Linked DNA regions of Thiosulfativibrio zosterae. Each later gene encodes a partner of the first gene's protein in a complex. Links are inferred from orthologs where the notes say so. Each region holds a gene or a part of one and is shown in the gene's direction. Other genes may lie near its edges.

What was found. The genes of interacting proteins can lie anywhere in the genome.
Region 2: the proteins of THMIRH_RS07995 (region 1) and pnp are in contact, whole or in part, in a cryo-EM structure (PDB 9QH0), measured with the Escherichia coli proteins. The link is inferred for Thiosulfativibrio zosterae from one-to-one orthologs.

Annotation. Positions count from the first base shown.
Region 1 is NZ_AP021888.1:1,735,374-1,741,983, forward strand. What follows is about bases 2,021-5,258. They hold THMIRH_RS07995 (Rne/Rng family ribonuclease), read left to right. Parts: upstream 2,021-2,397; coding sequence 2,398-5,058; downstream 5,059-5,258. Other genes in these bases: cysS (cysteine--tRNA ligase), read right to left, coding at 5,209-5,258. In the rest of the region: THMIRH_RS07980 (Maf family protein), read left to right, coding at 1-140; THMIRH_RS07985 (HAD family hydrolase), read right to left, coding at 174-851; 23S rRNA pseudouridine(955/2504/2580) synthase RluC, read right to left, coding at 860-1,789; more of cysS, read right to left, coding at 5,259-6,579. UniProt on the Escherichia coli protein: Endoribonuclease that plays a central role in RNA processing and decay. Required for the maturation of 5S and 16S rRNAs and the majority of tRNAs. Also involved in the degradation of most mRNAs.
Region 2 is NZ_AP021888.1:1,484,214-1,489,395, reverse strand. The notes cover bases 2,055-4,949. They hold pnp (polyribonucleotide nucleotidyltransferase), read left to right. Parts: upstream 2,055-2,401; coding sequence 2,402-4,498; downstream 4,499-4,949. Other genes in these bases: THMIRH_RS06840 (insulinase family protein), read left to right, coding at 4,561-4,949; rpsO (30S ribosomal protein S15), read left to right, coding at 2,055-2,135. Also shown: tRNA pseudouridine(55) synthase TruB, read left to right, coding at 1-420; THMIRH_RS06860 (methyltransferase domain-containing protein), read left to right, coding at 428-1,249; THMIRH_RS06855 (Crp/Fnr family transcriptional regulator), read left to right, coding at 1,254-1,745; more of rpsO, read left to right, coding at 1,869-2,054; more of THMIRH_RS06840, read left to right, coding at 4,950-5,182. UniProt on the Escherichia coli protein: Involved in mRNA degradation. Catalyzes the phosphorolysis of single-stranded polyribonucleotides processively in the 3'- to 5'-direction. Also involved, along with RNase II, in tRNA processing.

The DNA of each region.
Region 1 (6,610 bases):
CTGAAGGCTTGGGCATTACCCTCTTTAGCAAAATTGAGTCTACCGACCCGAATGCACTGATCGGCCTCCCTTTAATCGCCTTAACCGATTGCTTAAATACTCTAGGTATTGAATTGCCATACTTGGTTAAAAACGCTTAAAAAGTGCCTAAAACTAACCAGGCCTGGTTGCTTTTAGGCTTGATAAGCCTGGCAATTCTCTAACAACCACGCCTGCAACCCTGCTAAATCATCAAACAATTTGAGTGGTGCAAACTTTTGCAAGCGATCCGCTTCATGCACGCCATGCGTTAAACCCACTCTATCCATGCCAATACGATGCGCCATTTCCATATCAAATTCCGTATCACCGACCATCACGGCTTGGTGAGGTTGCAACTTAAAGGCTTCTAGGATTTGACTGAGCATCAGCGGATTAGGCTTAGAAGCAGATTCATGAGGGGTTCGTGTCATGTCAAACAGATGCCCCATACTATATTCGCGCAAAACCTGATCTAAACCGCGACGACTTTTACCCGTGGCAATGGCCACCTTGACACCTTGCTCTCTCAACGCAGCCAACAACTCTAGCGCACCTGAAAAGGTTTCCATCTGCTCATTAGAGTCCTGCAAAAAATGTTGCGAGTAAGCATTTGCCATACACTGCACTTGCGCTTCATCAGCTTGCGTATACAAAGCTCTAATCGCATTTTCTAGACTGAGCCCAATAATCTGCTTAGATTCAAAAGCCGATAAAACCGGGAAACCACATTTGGCTGCTGCAGCTTGAATGGAGGTCACAATTCTGGCCTCAGAATTCATCAAAGTCCCATCCCAATCAAAAATTACGCACTGGTATTGCTTAGTTGTCATATGTTTAACTAACCCTTTCTTAAAACCTGTAAAGCCTGTTTAAAATCTTCAAACAAGGGGGCTTCTAAACGAATCCATTGTTCGGTCACCGGATGCTTAAACCCTAAAAACTGCGCATGCAATGCCAAACGCTTTAAGCCGGTTGATTTAAATGCTTTATTAAAATCTTTATCACCATATTTATCATCGCCCACCAAAGGACAGCCTTGTGATAAGGCATGGACCCGAATCTGATGCGTACGGCCTGTTTTGAGTTTGACCGCCACTAAATCACAGTCTGCAAAGGTTTCTTGCACGGTAAAGTAACTGATTGAAGGTTTGCCATCTTTGGATACCTGCACCATGCGTTCACCGGATTGCAGGGTATTTTTTAACAAAGGCACATCAACCTTACACTTACCTTCTGGCCAATGCCCCTTCACCAAACACAAATATTCTTTCGACATTTCATCTTCACGAATTTGCTCATGAAGCAATTTCAAAACCTGTGCTTTTTTGGCCAACAAGATACAACCCGAGGTATCTCTATCTAAACGATGCACCAACTCCATGCGTTTTGCCAAAGGGCGTAAGGCACGCGCTGCTTCAATCAATCCCATTTGAATACCACTGCCACCATGCACCGCTAATCCAGAAGGTTTATTAAACGCAATAATATCGTTATCTTCGAACAAAATACTGGCTTCTAAAACCTCTAGCAATGAATCTGAAGGCGTTACCTCAAGCTTCTCAGGCACTGTCACCGGCGGAATGCGCACAATATCGCCGGCTTTAATTCGCGTATCTGGCTTAACTCGCCCTTTATTAATACGCACTTCGCCCTTACGAATAATTCTATAAATTAAGGATTTAGGCGCTTTTCTTAGATGGCGCATTAAAAAATTATCCAGCCTTTGACCTTCATCTTCGCTAGACGCTTCTACATATTGAACCGACATTCAGACACCGCACCTTGTTTGTGTTTTAAAATTTTGGGCTAGTTTACCGTTAAACCCGTCAAATGTCATTGCATGCACCGGCAAGGGGTGCTATATTTACGCAACTATTTTTTGTAGATGAAATAGTCGGTTATTTATGTTATTGGAAAAGAACATAAAACCACTTCGCAGAATAAAAATAATAATTGAAGGCGATCACAAGCCCTCATTAGACAACCTTCGAAGAACCGTCGCAAAAGAATAGAATTTTTTAAAACATTCACAATCGCAGCCGCCCAAAAGGTAAGGAACATAAGACGATTGATGAGTGATACGGAAAAACGAGTTGTAAACCCGGTTATGCCCGAACCCGATGCGAAACTATTGAAAGCCCATCATCCGACCATAACCTTGGCTAAGAGCTTAGACGGCACCAAAGTCTAAGCTCGAAAAAAACAATGCATATTTGAAACGAATTTAAGCAACCTGACACAGATGACCTTACAGGTTGCATCGCTATGGAAACGCCATAACGAGGCTGCATTAAGACGCCCCACCTCTGCCTATCCGTCCTTTAAAATCTCTATTCTCAGTGTCGAACTCTTCCCCAAACTTAAAAAGAGAATCGCATGAAAAGAATGCTGATTAACGCTACTCAAGCCGAAGAAACCCGCATCGCGCTGGTTGACGGCCAGCAGCTCTACGACCTAGATGTCGAAACCCCCCACCACCAAAAGAAAAAAGCCAACATTTACAAAGGTAAAGTCACGCGCATCGAGCAACACTTAGAAGCCGCTTTTGTAGACTATGGCTCAGATCGACACGGTTTTTTACCCTTCAAAGAACTTGCCGACGAATACTATCCTAATGGTCGCATCGACCACAAACTGACCATCAATGAAGTGCTTAAAGAAGGCCAAGAAATCATTGTTCAGGTACAAAAAGAAGAACGCGGAAACAAAGGCGCAGCCTTAACCACGCAAATCACTTTGGCCGGTCCTTATGTGGTTATGATGCCAAACAACCCCAAAGCGGGCGGTATTTCTCGTCGTATTGAAGGCGAAGACCGCAGTGAAACGCGTGATGTTCTGTCAGACCTAGATGTGCCAGAAGGCATGGGCATGATTATCCGTACCGCAGGTGTGGGTAAATCGACTGAAGAATTGCAATGGGGCGTTAACTACCTTGTGCAACTTTGGGAAGCCATTAAATCAACCGCAGCCGATAAAGCCGCACCGATGTTGATTCACCAAGAATCAGACATCGTCATTTTGGCGATTCGCGATTACCTGCGCCAAGACATTGGTGAAATCATTATCGACAATATGGAAGTGTTCCATAAAGCGCGTGAATTCATTCAACATGTTATGCCGCACCAAGTTTATAAAGTGAAACCTTACCAAGACAAGGTGCCTTTATTTACGCGCTTCCAAATTGAATCACAAATTGAAACCGCCTATCAGCGCGAAGTCACCTTGCCTTCTGGCGGCGTGATCGTGATTGATATCACCGAAGCCCTAACGGCGATCGACATCAACTCCAGCCGTTCGACCAAAGGTGGCGACATTGAAGAAACCGCTTTCCACACCAACATGGAAGCGGCTTGCGAAATTGCCCGTCAATTACGCCTGCGTGACTTAGGTGGTTTAGTGGTCATCGACTTTATCGATATGCACTCCAACAAACACCAACGAGATGTTGAAAACAAAATGCGTGATGCCGTAAAGTCGGACCGCGCTCGCGTGCAAATCGGCAAAATCTCTCGTTTTGGATTGCTAGAAATGTCGCGTCAAAGACTGCGTCCTTCGATTGAAGAATCGACTCAAGTGGTGTGCCCTCGCTGTAAAGGCGTTGGCGTGATTCGCGGCGTGGAATCTTTAGGATTGTCTATTCTTCGTTTATTAGAAGAAGAGTCTATGAAAGAGAACACCCGCCGCGTGACTGTACAGTTACCAGTTGATGTGGCGACTTTCTTACTCAATGAAAAGCGTAGCCAAATTACGCACATTGAAGATAGACACAAAATGCACATTTTAATCGTACCGAATGAGCATCTTTCAACGCCACAATATTTGATTGAACGCACACGCATCAATGACGATATTCCTGAAGGCGCAAGCTATGCCATGAAAGAAGTCATTGCCAAAGAAGAATATGCGTTCTCTGAACCTAAATCTCAACAAAAACAAGAAGAGCCTGCATTGAAAGGCATAGAGCAAATGAGCGCCCCAGCCCCAGTGGCTGTTGCGCAAGTTGCAACGCCTAAAAAACCTGGTTTGCTAACTCGCCTCTGGAATGCTTTATTCAGCGCCGCTGAAGAAAAAGAAGCCCAGGTTGAAGAACAGCAAAAAGAAGTGCGTCGCAACTCTCGCAATAACAACAATCGTAATCGTAACGACCGTAATGATCGCAATCGTCGTCGCAATAACAACCGCAATTCTCAAGAAGGTGACGCCAACACGGATACTGAAGAGAAGGTTGAACGCACCGACCGTAACCGCAATCGTAACGAGCGCCCTGAACGCAATGACGCGCCTCGCAACGATGCTGCAGAAGGCAATAGCAATCCTCGTCGTAGTCGTCGTAATCGTAAGCCTCAAACACCTGAAGCCTTAGAAGCTCTGGAACAAGACTTGGAAAACAACAACTCACCTTTAGTGACAGATGACTCGTCTGAAAAACGCCCTGCTAATGAACGCAATACGCGTTACAACAAGGCAAATGAAGAGAAAGTTGAAGTTGAAGATTCAACAGATGACAATCAAGAAGACACCGATGGTGAAGAGGGTGACAAACGCCGTCCAAGACGCCGCAGCCGTTATAACACCCGCAGTTACAATGGTCGTCGTCGCGCACCTGCTGGCGCTGCAGACTTGTCAATTCACTCAACTATGGAAGAAACAACTGAAACAGTTCCCACTGAAAGTGTTGAATCTACAAATGCAGAGTCGATGACACCGCCTACCGATGTGATTGCTGAAAAGCCAGAAACGGTGACTCAGGTTGAAACAGCCGAAACCACTGAAACAGTCGAAGCGCCTAAAGAAGCTGAAACTGTGACTGAAACGGTTGTTGAAGCGCCTGTTCAAGCAACAGAACCGCAGGTTGTTGAAGTTGCTGTTGCAGAGCCCGTTGCTAAAATGCTTGTTGAATCAACCTCAGAAGTTTCTGCACCTGCTGAAACCGAGGCTGTTGTTGCAACTGAAGTCACCACGCCAGAGGCACCAATATCAGAAGCGACGCAAACCGTTGCAGAAACGTCTGATACAGAAGAAAAGCCAAAAGTTTAAGCGATTCGTGCGCAAACCGCTTTCCTAAAGTTAGCGGTTTTTCGAATAAAACCTTAAATTTTGCACAAAAAATAACCAGGCCTGGCCTGGTTTTTTTGTATCTGGCGTTTGCAAAAGCCTTTTTAGAAACGGCTTTTACAATTGATTCAACTAAGAACGACGCCAGCTTGTACCCGCAGCCGAATCTAATAATTCAATGCCTTGCGCCAACAACTCATCGCGAATCTCATCTGAGCGTTTAAAGTTTTTGGCTTTTCTAGCCTCCGCTCTTTCGACAATCAGCGCTTCAATATCCGCATCACTCAAATCCGAATCTGAAGGTTGAGATTTAAAGAAAGCTTGTGGCTCCTGCTGTAATAACCCCACCTGATTGGCTAATTGTTTTAGCAAAGCACCTAAAGCGCCATCCTTTTGCTTATTAACCTCTTTAGCCAACTCGAACAACACCGCAAAGGCTTGTGGCGTATTAAAGTCATCATTCATAGCAGCCATAAAGGTGGCTTCAAATTCTGTGTTTTGCGTTGCTTGCTCAACCAAAACCACACCATCTAAGGCTGAATATAAACGCTCGACACTTGCCTTGGCGATTTGTAAATTGTCTTGCGAGTAATTCACCGCACTGCGATAGTGGCTTGACAATAAGAAATAACGAATCACTTCGGGATGGTAGGCTTTTAGCACTTCGCGAATGGTGAAAAAGTTATTGAGTGACTTGGACATTTTTTCATCATCTATGCGAACAAAACCACAGTGCATCCAAGTGTTCACATAATGTTCACCCGTGGCACACTCAGATTGCGCGATTTCGTTTTCATGGTGCGGAAATTGCAAATCCATACCGCCACCGTGAATATCAAAATGATTCCCTAAACATTTAGTCGACATAGCCGAACACTCAATATGCCAACCTGGACGCCCCTGTCCCCAAGGTGATTCCCAAGCCGGTTCGTTTTCTTTTGAGGCTTTCCACAATACAAAATCATTGGCATTTTGTTTGGCGGCATTAACCTCAACCCTTGCCCCAGCGGTTAAATCTTCTTGCTGTTTACCCGACAAGCGACCGTAAGACGCAAATGAATCCACTTTAAAATACACATCGCCATTGTCAGCCGCATAAGCGTGCCCTTTATCCACCAAGGCTTGAATCATGCTGGAAATTTCGCCAATATATTCGGTCGCTTTAGGTTCTTCATCGGGGCGCAATACATTCAATGCCGTTTCATCAGCGTGCATGGCTTCGATAAAACGACCGGTTAAACTTTGAATGGTTTCTTGATTTTCAATGGCGCGATTGATGATTTTGTCATCAATATCGGTGATGTTACGCACATATTTAACGTTATAACCCAAGGCTCGCAAATGACGCACCACGGTATCAAATACCACCATGACACGGGCATGACCCACATGGCAATAGTCATACACCGTTACCCCGCACACATACAAACCCACTTGATTTTCATGGATGGGTTTGAAGATTTCTTTTTGACGAGATTCAGTGTTATAAATTTGTAAGGCCATTGCGCTACCTGCGATGAATGTTAAAATAGCG
Region 2 (5,182 bases), 250 kb from region 1 along the record:
TTTAATGGCTCGGACACCCTTAAGTTTGAAGTGAATTGTTCTAAAGGAACTTATGTAAGAACCCTGGGAGAAGACATTGCACAAGCTTTAGGTACGGTGGGGCATTTAATTGCCTTACATCGGGTTTTAACAGGCTGTTTAACCGCCGACTTAATGATGGATATGGATGAGTTGGCCACAAAAGTTGCCTTGGATGAATCTTATGGCTTGTTGCCCTTAGATTTACCTTTGGGGCATTTAGAAAGCTTGAATTTAAGCCAAGAACAAACGGATTTTATCCAGCATGGCGGAATGCTAGCCTTGCCAAAACCAGCCACTGAATTGGTCAAATTCTATAACCCAGAGGGTGTTTTTTTTGGGGTGGGTGAATGGTCCGATACCAAGCAAATGGTGAAAGCAAAGCGTCTTTTTAATTTGTAGTTGTTTGATGAATCTGCCCTTAATTGATTTACGCAACACACCAGAATATTGTGCAGGTCATTTGGTTGGCGCCACCCATATACCTTGGGCAGAATTGCCCGAGCGCTTAAATGAATTACCTGCTCGTCCTGCATTATTAAGCATAATGGGCTCTGAAACAGATTGTATTGCTGCACAAGCATACTTAGTTTCAAAAGGTTATCGCGTAAAAATAGAGGTGGATTGGCAAGCAAAATTGACTCAAAAACAACCAGGCCTGGTTAGTTTTGGCACAGAATCGCGCATTTTGTGGTCGCCTAGCCCCTTAATCAAAGAATGGCTAACGCTCGTTCAAGCGGATTTGCATCAACCATTAAAAAACCTAAAAGCCATTGACTTAGGGTGTGGCGGTGGACGCGATGCGGTGTTTTTGGCGCAACAGGGATTGTTTGTTAAAGCCATTGAACACAAGCCCGCCGTGTTAGAGCGTGCACAGCAGTTAGCCAAACACCATCAAGCAACCATTGATTTTAAATCTTGTGATTTAACCGATCCAAATTGTTATGGTGAACAAGATTTTGAACGCTGGGATTTAGTGGTGTGTATCAGGTTTTTGAATCGTCAACTTTTCCCAGTCATGCGTCAATCCATCCGCCCCAAAGGATTTGTTGTGTTTCAGACTTTTACCGAAGGCTGTGAAGTTTTTGGTAGCCCCAAAAATCCCAATTTCATTTTAAAACCCGCTGAATTAAGTGAAGTTTTTCATGATTTCACTATTTTAATTGATAGAATAGACTCACTTCCAGATGGCCGACCCGTGGCCTCGTTTATCGCTCAAAAGAAAGGTTAATTCCATGCAAGAAATGACAGCAGCCCAATTATTTGATTACTTTCAACAAAATAAAATTTGTGAATCTCTCACGCGTAATGAAGTTGAGACCATGACAAATTATTTGCAGGAAAAAAACTTTCAAAAAGACCAAATTATCTCAGACATGGGTGAGGTTGGAAATGCGATGTACTTTATTATTGCCGGTAAGGTTGCCTTTTCAACGCACGATGGTCAGTGTGAAGCCGATGTGGGTCGCCAAACGCCTGGTAATTTAATTGGGGAGATGTCGTTTTTTGACCGTAAACCTAGAATGCTTAAAATGACGGCGGCTTCTAAAGAGGTGGTTTTATTAGAAATTACGCGTGCCATGTACGATCGTCTAAAAGTTGAACATCCTTATATCGCGGTAAACTTGGTTGAAAATGCCGTTGTCAGTTTGGATCATTTGATTCGTCATATGTCGACAGATTTGTCTCATATTGAAAATTACATGTCTGGTATCGGCAAACGCTGATTTTATTTGCGTAATCCACTTTAAATACTTGTGTTAACAATACTTTTGAGTATAATGCGCAAATTAATTTCTACCATCGGTTGTGGAAATTAACTTTAATAAACCGATTAACAAGGAAAATACATGTTAACACCTGAAGATAAAGCAGCATTAGTTGCAGAATACGCAACTGCTGAAGGCGATACTGGTTCACCAGAAGTTCAAGTAGCACTTTTAACGCACAGAATTAAATACCTAACTGACCACTTCAAAACGCACATTCATGACAACCATTCTCGTACTGGTTTATTGCGTTTAGTTAGCCGTCGTCGTAAGTTATTAGATTATTTACACCGTAAAAACGCACCGCGTTACTACGAATTGATCAAGCGTTTAGGCTTGCGTAAGTAATCATCGCTAGGGCGGTGTCACAGAAGAAACCTCGCATTGCGAGGTTTTTTTTTGCCTAAATTGTGGGTTAATGCTTACAAAGGTGATTTCGTTGCGGTCAAATTCAGGTAGAATGGTAAGGTTTTTAATTGTTCGTAACTCAAGAAAAAAAGAGTCGCAAACCCAGATGAGGGTAACCTCAAGCCTGAATCCCTAGAGAGTTTATTGAAATAGCAGACTGTCTTGGGATTCAGGTTTCGGCTCGAAATTTGATAAAGGAAAAAATCATGGCAAAAGTGACACATTCATTTCAGTATGGCGCTCATACGGTAACTCTAGAAACAGGTGAAATTGCGCGCCAAGCAGACGGTGCAGTAATGATCGGCATGGGCGATACGCGCCTTTTAGTCACGGCAGTGGCGTCAAAGAGTGTCAGCGAAGGTCAAGATTTTTTCCCGCTAACCGTTAATTATCAAGAAAAAGCTTTTGCGGCTGGCAAAATTCCAGGTGGGTTTTTAAAGCGTGAAGGGCGTCCATCTGAGCACGAAACCTTAACTTCTCGTTTAATTGACCGCCCGATTCGTCCTTTATTTCCCAAAGGATTTATGAACGAAGTGCAAATCATTGCCACCGTTTTGGCTTTAGATCCAGAAGTGGGTACTGAAGTGGCCGCTATGCTAGGAACTTCAGCGGCTTTAGCCATTTCTGGTATTCCATTTGATGGACCTTTAGGTGCTGCTGTCGTCGGTTACCGTGACGGTGAATATTTACTAAACCCTTCAGAATTAGATTTAGAAACCTCTGACTTAGAATTGAGTGTTGCAGGAACGCGAGATGCGGTGTTGATGGTTGAATCAGAAGCCGCTGAGTTGTCTGAAGAAATCATGTTGGGCGCGGTTATGTTTGGTTTCCAACAAATGCAAGTGGCCATTGATGCGATAAATGAGTTTAAGGCGCAAGTTGGCAAACCCACTTGGGATTGGCAAGCAGCACCCGTTAATGTTGAATTAAAAGATGCCGTCTATGCCGCGGCGCGTGCGGATGTGGAAGCGGCTTATAGCATTGCAGACAAGATGGCGCGTTATGCGGCTTTAGATGCTGCTAAAGCAAAATTACTTGAAACTTTGGTTGCAACGGAAACGAATCCTCAAGGATATGCTGCCAAAGCGATTGAGGGCATGTTTGAAAAATTGCAAAAAGACATAGTTCGTAGTCGCATCATTGCAGGCGAGCCAAGAATTGATGGTCGTGATACCAAAACAATTCGTGCCATTAATTGCCAAGTTGGCGTTTTACCAAAAGTACATGGTTCTGCCTTGTTTACGCGTGGCGAAACTCAGGCATTGGTCGTGACCACTTTGGGGACTGAAAAAGATGCCAAAATTGTTGATGAATTAACCGGTTCTTATCATGACCGTTTTATGTTGCATTATAACTTCCCACCTTTCTCTGTTGGTGAGTGTGGTCGTACAGGTTCGCCTGGGCGTCGTGAGATAGGTCATGGTATGTTGGCGCGTCGTGGTGTTGCTGCCTTATTGCCAACGGCCGATGAATTTCCCTACACCATTCGTGTGGTGTCTGAAATCACAGAGTCAAACGGTTCTTCTTCTATGGCAACGGTTTGCGGTACCTCTATGTCTTTAATGCATGCGGGTGTGCCGATTGCAGCGCCTATCGCTGGGATTGCCATGGGCTTGATTAAAGAAGATTCTGGTTTTGCGGTTTTGTCTGATATTTTAGGTGACGAAGATCATTTGGGTGACATGGACTTTAAGGTCGCTGGAACCGATCAAGGCGTTACGGCTCTACAAATGGATATCAAAATCCAGGGTATTACTGAAGAAATTATGCAAATTGCCCTAGAACAAGCCAAAGCGGGTCGTCTGCACATTTTAAAAGCCATGGACTCTGCCATTAATCATTCAAATACCGAAGTCGCTACCACGGCACCGCGTTTCTTTAATGTTAAAGTAAAACCTGAAAAAGTGCGTGAAATCATTGGTAAAGGCGGCGCAACCATCCGTGCGTTAACGGAAGAGTCAGGTTGTGTGATTGAAATTGATGATGATGGTAATGTTAAAATTGCTGCTACGGATGATGTTTCTGCTGAAATCGCAAAACGCAAAATTGCCGAAATTGTTGCTGAGCCAGAAATTGGTATGACCTATGATGCGGTCGTTAAAAAGATTGTCGACTTTGGTGCTTTTGTGGCTTATATGCCAGGCCGTGAAGGCCTAGTGCATGTGTCTCAAATTGCCGAAGAGCGTGTTGAAGATGTTTCTAAATACCTAGCAGAAGGTCAAGAAATTCGCGTTAAGTTAATTGATATCGATAAGCAAGGTCGCGTTAAGTTGTCTATGAAAGAAGCTGAACCTAAAGCCTAAATCGTTGTTTTTACTTTTTAATAAGGCCGTTTTAACGGCCTTTTTTATCATCTGAGGATGTTATGAAATCAAACCCTTTTGAATTGCTAAAAACCCAACCGATTGACTCACTAAAAGTGGTGGTGGAGCATTATCGTCATCGCATCACGGGCGCTGAACATTATCATTTAGCCGCTGACGACCCACAAAATGTCTTTATGGTGGCTTTGCGTACGGTGCCAATGGACTCAACCGGTGTGGCACACATTCTAGAGCACACCACCTTGTGTGGCAGTGAGAAATATCCGGTGCGTGATCCGTTTTTTATGATGATACGCCGCTCACTCAATACCTTTATGAACGCTTTTACTTCCAGTGATTGGACCGCTTATCCGTTTGCCACTGAAAATAGAAAAGACTTTCAAAACCTTTTGCAAGTCTATATGGATGCAGTATTTTTTCCCAATTTAAATAAACTTGATTTTATTCAGGAAGGGCATCGTTTAGAGTTTGCCGAGATGGAGAATCCTGAATCAGAATTGGTTTATAAAGGGGTGGTTTACAATGAAATGAAAGGCGCTATGAGCTCTCCCGTGTCTACCTTATGGCAAGATTTTTCGGCAGAGTTGTATCCCACTTCCACCTATCATTACAACTCAGGTGGTGACCCAGTTAATATTCCAGAGTTAACCCATGAGCAATTAG